2 regions of the Caldicellulosiruptor kronotskyensis 2002 genome follow, and region 2 is predicted to be linked to the other one. Evidence: riboswitches for the same ligand, from Rfam matches in the RefSeq annotation. Region 2 holds a riboswitch; the other holds the start of a gene.
What was found. Region 2 has a riboswitch for magnesium ahead of CALKRO_RS09965 (magnesium transporter). Riboswitches for the same ligand answer to the same signal wherever they lie in the genome.
Positions count from the first base shown of each region.

Region 1: it holds a riboswitch for magnesium, as region 2 does, so the genes downstream of both, mgtA (magnesium-translocating P-type ATPase) here and CALKRO_RS09965 (magnesium transporter) in region 2, are expected to answer to the same signal.

Region 1 covers NC_014720.1:697,436-701,876, forward strand. The annotation lists gene CALKRO_RS02855 (class II D-tagatose-bisphosphate aldolase non-catalytic subunit) at 1-331, shown strand, start outside; gene CALKRO_RS02860 (IS30 family transposase) at 581-1,633, shown strand; M-box (ykoK) riboswitch at 1,766-1,933, shown strand; gene mgtA (magnesium-translocating P-type ATPase) at 2,298-4,441, shown strand, end outside.
Region 2 covers NC_014720.1:2,149,817-2,154,257, forward strand. The annotation lists partial or broken gene CALKRO_RS09960 (Nramp family divalent metal transporter) at 1-989, opposite strand, end outside; gene CALKRO_RS09965 (magnesium transporter) at 1,023-2,276, opposite strand; M-box (ykoK) riboswitch at 2,602-2,758, opposite strand; gene thrC (threonine synthase) at 2,862-4,343, opposite strand; gene CALKRO_RS09980 (redox-sensing transcriptional repressor Rex) at 4,361-4,441, opposite strand, start outside.

The DNA.
Region 1 (4,441 bases), 1.4 Mb from region 2:
TAGAGAAGTTTTATTGAATACTATGCTAACATGCAAAGATCACTGGAGTAAATATTTTGATGAGAATGATAAGTTAATTAAGTCAAAGCTCCTATATAGCTATCTTGACAGATGGAGATACTATTTTGAAAACGAGAGTGTGAAAAGTGCTGTTTATTCTCTTATTGGAAATTTAGAGAATGTTAAAATTCCACCTTGGCTTGTAAGTCAGTATTTTCCTTCTCAGTACCAAAAGATGAGAAAAAAAGATTTAAAAAACGGTGCTGCCGACCTAATATTGGATAAAATAGGGGAAGTCATTGACCATTATGTTTATGCGGTAAAAGAATAAAAAGGGTGTGTATTTTATAATTCAAACAATAATAAACATCGATAGATTTCACGCTTTTAGGTAATTCCACAGAGTAAGTGTTGATTATTCATATAAATAGCGTTATAATAGAATTGCAAATAGAATTTTTTCATAACAAATTGGTTAATTGTAAAATTAAATGCGACACCAAAAAATAGTTGAACCATAGCATGAAACCCGATATGATGTTGGTTGGCAAAAAACTAACACATATGGAGGGTTTCAGCTATGGTTCTTACTCAAGAGTATACCACATTACCTCGTACTTTTAAACACCTTACACCTTATGAAAGAGGTAAAATTTGCGCTCTTTTAAAAGAAGGGTTCTCACCAACTCAAATCGCTAAAAAACTTGGCCGTCATCGCAGCACCATTTACCGCGAAATAAAACGTGGCACCACAACTCAACGCCGTACAGATCTAACTACGTATGAAGCATACTTCCCAGAAACTGGCCAGGCGATATATGAGAAGAACCGCTCTTTCTGTGGCCGAAAAAGTAAGATCCTCCAAGTTGAATCCTTCCTCCAATATGCTGAGCAAAAGATACTTCAAGACAAATGGTCCCCTGATGCTGTTGTAGGAGCTGCTCGGCGAGAAAAACTCTTTGACCCTTCGTCCATGGTTTGCACCAAAACCCTATACAACTATATCGACCGCTGCTTGCTTAAAGTCCGCAATATAGACCTTTTCATAAAAACCAGACGTAAACCCAAGAAGAATTCTTTGAGAAAACACAAGCGCCTTTTCGGCAAGAGTATTAGCGAGCGGCCTGATAGCATTGAAAAGCGTGAGGAGTTCGGCCATTGGGAAATCGACACTGTTCTGGGAAGACGCTCTAATGATCATGTTCTGCTGACCCTAACGGAAAGAAAAACTCGCTATCACCTGCTCCTCCCATTGGCAAGCAAAACTGCTGAGGCAGTGGATGAAGCGTTAAAGCAGCTAAAAAGCCAGTATGGTCTTATGTTTTCTCGGGTGTTTAAGAGCATCACTGCGGATAACGGTAGTGAGTTTGCCAATTTAAATGTCCATGGGATTGATATTTACTATGCTCACCCTTACTCTGCCTGGGAACGAGCCACTAATGAGCGGCACAATGGTCTAGTCAGGCGGTTGATTCCTAAGGGAACAGCTATCAGTGAATTGTCACTTTCACAAATTGAGCGGGCGCAGAATTGGTGTAATACCTTGCCAAGAAAAATCCTTGGTTACCGCCAGCCAGCAGAGCTCTTTTTCAGGGAAATAGAACGGCTAACTTCTGAGTTTCAAAATTCATGATTTCGAAATCCAACATCATTCGGGTTTCCAAAAAATGTGTCGCATTTAATATTGCAATTTAAGTTGTAAAAAATTTTTCAAGATAGATTGACAGATTGTAAATAGAAGAATATAATGTAGAAGGACACAAGTTAATACAATCGTTAGGTGAGGCTCCTATACAGATATACGCTGCTGCTCGGAAACATCGAGAGATGCTAACGGGTCAACAAGTATTATCGAATTAAGGTTTTACTTAATGCAGCTGGAGGATGCTCCAAAGCTGTATAGTGCCAAAGCTCAACAAAGTGAAATGTTTAAAAACCTCTTTCATTCGTTGAGAGGTTTTTTAACTTGCGAAAAAACGGAGGTGAGAAGAATGGACGGTGGAGGTAGTAGTAAAAGCTATAAAGGTATATGTAATATGACATTGAAGAAGGATGGGCATAGTTTGAGGCCACGTCCATTCTTCTCACACGTGGCCTTTTCAATAAATTTTGCTATTTCTTAAAATGCCTATTTATCCCTTCTTTTAATGTCCTATTACATATACCTCCAAAACAATTCCTTTTAATTCCATCGTCTAAGTGCGAAAGTTTTTCACAAAAAAACAAATACTGTAACTGTAAGATTGCAAAAGACTCAGCAGCCTTAGCCTATTATTGTGTTTTGGAGGTGTATGGAAATGATCAAAATCGCAAAGAAAAATGGATTCACAGATACGATACTTACCCAATTAATTGAGTTTGCGAAAAAAGATGTAGATGAAGTTTTGGCACAATTAGGCACAGACAGAGAAGGTTTGACTTCTGAGGAAGCAGAAGATAGACTTGAAATGTATGGGTTAAATGAAGTAGCCCATGAAAAACCAGCTCCTTGGTATATTCAATTGATTAAAGCTTTTATCAATCCCTTCATAGGTATATTGGTATTTTTGGTAATTATGTCATATATAACTGATGTACTTTTTACTGCACCTCAAGACAGAGATTGGAGCACCATAATTATTATCTCTATAATGGTAACGGTTAGTGGACTGCTTCGCTTTGTTCAAGAGTACCGCTCCAATATAGAAGCGGAAAAATTGAAAGCCCTTGTTCACATGACTGCTGCAGTTATTCGCAAAGATACAGGTGAGAGAGAAATAAAAATGGAAGAAATAGTACCTGGTGATATAATACATTTGACAGCAGGAGATATGGTACCTGCGGATGTTAGGGTTATTACTTCTAAGGACTTATTTATAGACCAAGCAACTTTGACTGGAGAATCCGAACCTGTGGAGAAATATCCAGATTTAAAAGAAGAAAAAAGAAAAGCTAAGGATTTAAATCTCTCAGATTTAGAAAATATATGCTTTATGGGTACCAATGTAGTGAGCGGCTCTGCTATCGCCGTGGTCCTTTCAACAGGTGACCGTACTTATTTTGGTTCAATGGCAAAGTCCCTTGTAGGGCATAGGGCAATGACAAGTTTTGAAAAGGGTATTAACAATGTCAGCAAAGTGCTTATCAAGTTTATGGCAGTTATGTTTCCAATTGTTTTTGTGATAAATGGCCTTACAAAGGGTAATTGGTTGGATGCATTGCTTTTTGCCTTGGCTGTAGCTGTAGGGCTTACTCCTGAAATGCTTCCAATGATAGTCACTACAAACCTTGCTAAAGGTGCTGTGACAATGGCAAAACATAAGACAATTGTCAAGAGATTAGATGCTATTCAAAATTTCGGAGCAATGGATATACTTTGTACTGATAAGACTGGCACTTTGACATTAAACAAAATAGTTGTAGAAAAACATCTTGATATACATGGAAATGAAGATGACAGAGTTTTAAGACATGCATATCTTAACAGTTATTATCAAACAGGTCTGAGGAACTTGATGGATGTAGCCATTTTAGAGTATGGAGCTGAAAAAGGCTTTAATGGTTTAGATAAAATATACAAAAAAGTTGATGAGATACCCTTTGATTTTGTAAGACGAAGAATGTCTGTAGTTTTAGAGAGCGAAGGTGGGAAAAGGCAGCTTGTAACGAAAGGCGCCGTTGAAGAAGTGCTTTCCATCTGCGAATACGCTGAGTACAAAGGTGAAGTAGTTACTTTGACAGATGAAATACGCCAAGAAGTAAGAGAAATGGTAAGAAAATTAAATGAAGACGGAATGAGGGTGCTTGCCGTAGCTCAAAAAAATGATGTTCCACCAGAGGGAGTTTTCAGTGTAGCGGATGAAAGTAAGATGGTTCTCATGGGTTTTATAGGTTTTCTAGACCCGCCAAAAGAATCTGCACCTTATGCGATAAAAGCCTTAAAAGAACATGGAGTAGATGTAAAAATTCTCACTGGTGACAATGAAATAGTGACAAAGAAAATCTGTAAAGAAGTGGGGATTGCTGTAGAGAATATTCTATTAGGAAATGAAATAGAGAATATGACAGATGAAGAATTAGCAGAAGTAGCAGAAAAGACGACAATTTTTGCAAAACTTTCTCCTATGCAAAAATCGAGAATAATAAAGGCCTTACAAAGCAAAGGCCACATTGTTGGATATATGGGGGACGGAATTAATGATGCGTCTGCATTAAGAGAAGCCGATGTTGGAATTTCTGTTGACTCTGCAGTAGATATTGCAAAAGAATCAGCAGATATAATACTTTTAGAAAAAAGTCTTACGGTATTAGAAGAGGGAGTTGTAGAAGGACGCAGAATTTTTGGAAATATTATGAAATACATTGCAATTACATCGAGTTCTAATTTTGGTAATGTATTTTCAGTTTTAGTAGCAAGTGCATTTTTGCCTTTTTTGCCAATGCAGCCATTGCAACTTCTTTT
Region 2 (4,441 bases):
ATTATTCCATAAAATACAGGTGCTTCTTTGAACTTCTTGTCAAGTCCATTTTCAAAACCAAATGCCTCAGTTATAGCATATGCCGTTGAAAGTGGCAGAATATGTGCACCTAAAAGTGATGCACCAAAAAGCCCTATCGCAAAAAGGCTTGATGCATACTTCCCTGCAAACGGCTCCAAGGCTTTTGCCGCATCTTCTGCTGTTTCAATGTTAATGCCATGTTTGTAAAGTGTAGCTGCTGTTGCAACAACTATGAAAAACGCAATAAAGTCTGTCCAGAAGGCTCCCAAAAAGACATCCCATCGCTGGTACTTAAGGTTCTTAACATCAACCCCTTTATCCACAACAGAGGACTGCAAGTAAAACTGCATCCATGGCGTTATCGTGGTACCTATCATAGCAATAAATATCAATACAAAACTGGGCTCAAAACTAAATGAAGGTACAAATGTGTTTTTGAACACCTCTTTCCAGTCTGGTTTAGCTAAAAATCCTGAAATTATATAGCTGATATAAATTACCATAAGACCTAAAAAGAACTTTTCAGTTTTTTTATATGACCCTTTGTTAATAATATACCAAACAAAAATAGCAGTAAGAGGAACAGAGATATATTTTGATATACCAAATATTTCAAGGCTTGCTGCAATTCCTGCAAACTCTCCAACTGTTGTTGTAAAGTTGGCAATCAAAAGGGTCACCATTGCAAAAAATGTCATTTTCACACCAAAGTTTTCCCTGATAAGGTCAGAAAGTCCCTTGCCAGTTACAACACCCATTCGTGCTGCCATTTCTTGAATTACTGCCAAGCTTATAGTTATCAGAAAAAGTCCCCACAGCATCTTGTAACCAAACATGGAACCTACCATTGCATATGTTGCAATACCCGATGCATCATTGTCAGCTGTTGCAGTCACAAGTCCTGGCCCAATTACACTTAAAATTAAAAGAATATTTCTTAGTCTGGTGCTTCTCGTTGTCTGTGCCATCTTTTCATCACCTCTTTAGTATCAACCTATTATCTACAGCAGCAGTTTTCTTTTCATCTTTAACAGTTCGTATACAATGTCGTTTATAATGACAACTCCTATAAGTTTTTTGCTCTCATTCACAACAGGCACAGCAAGAAGACTATATTTTGAAATAATCTCAACAAGAGAATTAACATTATCAGTATCCTTTACACAAACCACATCCCTGTTCATTATCTCATAAAGCGGTGTTTGAGGCTCAGAGATTACCAAGTCGCGCAAAGATACAACTCCGCAAAGCCTTTCATCATTGTCAACAACATACAGGTAATAAATCTCGTCTGGTTCAGGTTTCAAGCGTCTTAGCTCCTCTATTGTCTGCTCAACTGTGAAATGTGTCTTGAACGCGATAAAATCAGTTGTCATTATTGCACCAACACTGTTTTCTGGATATTCCATAAGTTCTTTGACTTCTTCTGATGCTTCCTTTTCCATTTCGTTTAAAAGTTCTTCTGCTCTTTCCTCTTTTATCTCGTCTAAAATATCTGCAACCTCATCAGCCGGCATTTTCTCAAGTACATCCGCTGCCTTTTCAACAGGAAGACTCTCTAAAACATTTCTCTGTGCTTCAACCTCAAGCTCTTCCAAAACATCTGCAGCCTTTTCCTCATCCAGAGTCGAAAATATATAAGCTTGCGTCTTTTTGTCAAGTTCTTCAATGATGTCTGCCAAATCCGAAGGATGCAAGGTGGCAAGCTTTGAATATGTGGTTGAAAGCTTTAAATCAAGCCTTGGCGATGCAAGCGGCTGTACATCGTCCCACAAAATAAGCCGCGAAGGAATGTTTTTACCAAGAGGTTTTAAGACTTTTTTCAGGGGCTTTGCAAGACCAAGCCTTCTCAAAAGTCCTTCAAGACCAATATCTACAGCTATTACATAAACACCTGTAGAAAGTACTGCAAGTCTTATATCATTTACCCTCACAACTTTTCTGCCATTCATATCAACAATCTGCTTGTCAAGTATATGACGAACAAGCATAATGGTGTCTTCTTTTTTCACATCGATTGGCTTTAAGTTCCTTGTTTCAATCACGTATTGCCCTTTTTCCTTGTAGATTATGAAAAACGAAAAATCAACAATTTGAGTTTGACCGCCACTTTTTACCTTTGCAGCAATTACTTTGGGTCTTATATAACTTGCATCAACAACCAAGTCTAAAAGCCTTCCCACAACCTTCTTTTCTTCTGAAAAGACCTTGTTGCCGATTACTCTGCTAAGATAAAAGCTTGTGACGTTTGGCATTTTAGCACCCCTCCTTTTTTGAATTTTTTTGTGTCATTTGGTGGAGGGGTGCTAAAAGCCTTTAAAATCTATTTGCAAGAAGGTGCATTTATTCCTTCTTCTTTTCAAAACAGAGAAAAATTAGCACCCCTCCACATTCCAAAGTACAATTGCTTTTTGTTGTCCAATCCTGCTTACTCACAGGACCAGAGTCCATCTTTTCTCTCAACTCCTTCTTTAAGAAGAATTTTTGCAATAGCAAAATTTTATACATTGATATTAGAAACAAAAAGTGCTTTCACCCAAAGCTTAAAAACGAGGTGAAAGCACACTTTACGCCCTTTTAAAGCTACCTCGTACAAGCTTTGGCACTACACGGCATAAAAAGCTGCATTAGGTTATGCCTTGGTTTCGGCAAAACCTGTTCACCAGCTCAGATTGTCTCCAATCTTTCGCGGCAGCAGCCTATATCCCTGTAGGAGCCTCGCCTACCGAGATATCTTGCAATATTTATTTTTTCAACTTCTATTTTAGCACAATTTTTTCATTTTTCAAGCCTTTTTCGGCAAAAATCATATGTTTTCTGGGCAATTTTTTTAAATTTCTTCAATTATCTCTTATTTTCTCTAATATAAAATCAAACATCTTGTCTTTTTCTATCACATCGGGATGCAAAATCGGTTTTGCAAGAAGACTTTTAATCCCATCCGGGATCTCAACACCTGTCTTTGCATACAAAATCTCTACCGCTTCAAACGGGTCAATATTATTATATTCACCATCAAACAAAGCGTTCAAAACATCTTTTGCAAACTTGTAAGGATTTGCAGTTTGAAGTACAACCGTTTTTGTACTATCAAACGTCTGCTTCTGGTATTTTCTGTAAACATCAAACCCAACAGCAGAGTGCGGGTCAATAAGATAGTCATACTCGCGGTAAATAATCTTTATACTACTTCTTGTCTGGTCATCTGTGGAAAAATCACCCCAGAAACTTTCCTGAATCTCTTTTAAAACTTCTTCTTCAACTTTGAAATACCCCTCACTTTTTAAATCCATCATGTATTTTTTTACTCTTTCTGATTCTTTTGTTATTAAATATAATAACCTTTCTAAATTACTTGCAACAAGAATATCCATTGAAGGTGAAATTGTTTTGTAAAACTCTCTTCTTCTATCATATAAGCCTGTCCTGACAAAATCAGCAACCACACTGTTTATGTTTGAAGCAACAATCAACTTATTTATAGGAACTCCCATAAGTTTAGCAATAAAACCTGCCAATATATTGCCAAAATTGCCTGTCGGAACAACAAAGTTTATCTTTTCACCTTCAGATATATCACCAGCTTTTAAAAGCACCAGATAGCTCCAGATATAGTATACAATCTGTGGAAGAAGCCTACCAAAATTTATTGAGTTCGCAGACGTAAAGAAAAACCCCAGATTTTCAATTTCATCTATGCATTTTTTGCTTGTGAAAATCTCTTTCACGCCAGATTGGGCATCGTCAAAATTGCCTTTTATCCCAGCAACAAAAGTGTTTCTGCCTTCCTGAGTGGTCATCTGTCTTTTCTGAACCTCTGACACACCCTCAGATGGATAAAACACAACTATCTTTGTTCTATCAACATCCTTAAACCCTTCCAAGGCAGCTTTGCCAGTATCGCCTGACGTTGCAACAAGTATGAGTGCCTGTTTGTAAAAACTTGGCATTGATTTTAGTAAAAGATGAGGTAGCACCTGTAAAGCAACATCTTTGAAAGCGTATGTCGGACCGTGCCAAAGTTCAAGTGCAAAAAGGCTACTGTCAAGCTTTTTTAAAACAACAACATCTTTTGTGTCAAACTTGCCATTACTATATGACTTGTCAATGCAATCAATAATCTCTTCATTTGTAAAATCAGTAAGATAGAGCTCAAATATATATTTTGCAAGATTTGCGTAAGATTCTATATTTTTTATTTTACTTAAGTCAAGATGAGGTATGAAAACAGGGGTGTAAAGTCCCCCATCCTCGGCTATCCCCCTGTAAATAGCCTCTTTTGCTTTAACCTCTTTATTACCTCTTGTACTTATATAACGCATTCATTTCACCTCAAGTCTTACTTTATTTTCTCTTTTTCAAGAAGTTTTTCATTTAGCTTATACGATAGTACCATCAGACTGTCAATCAGATGTACATT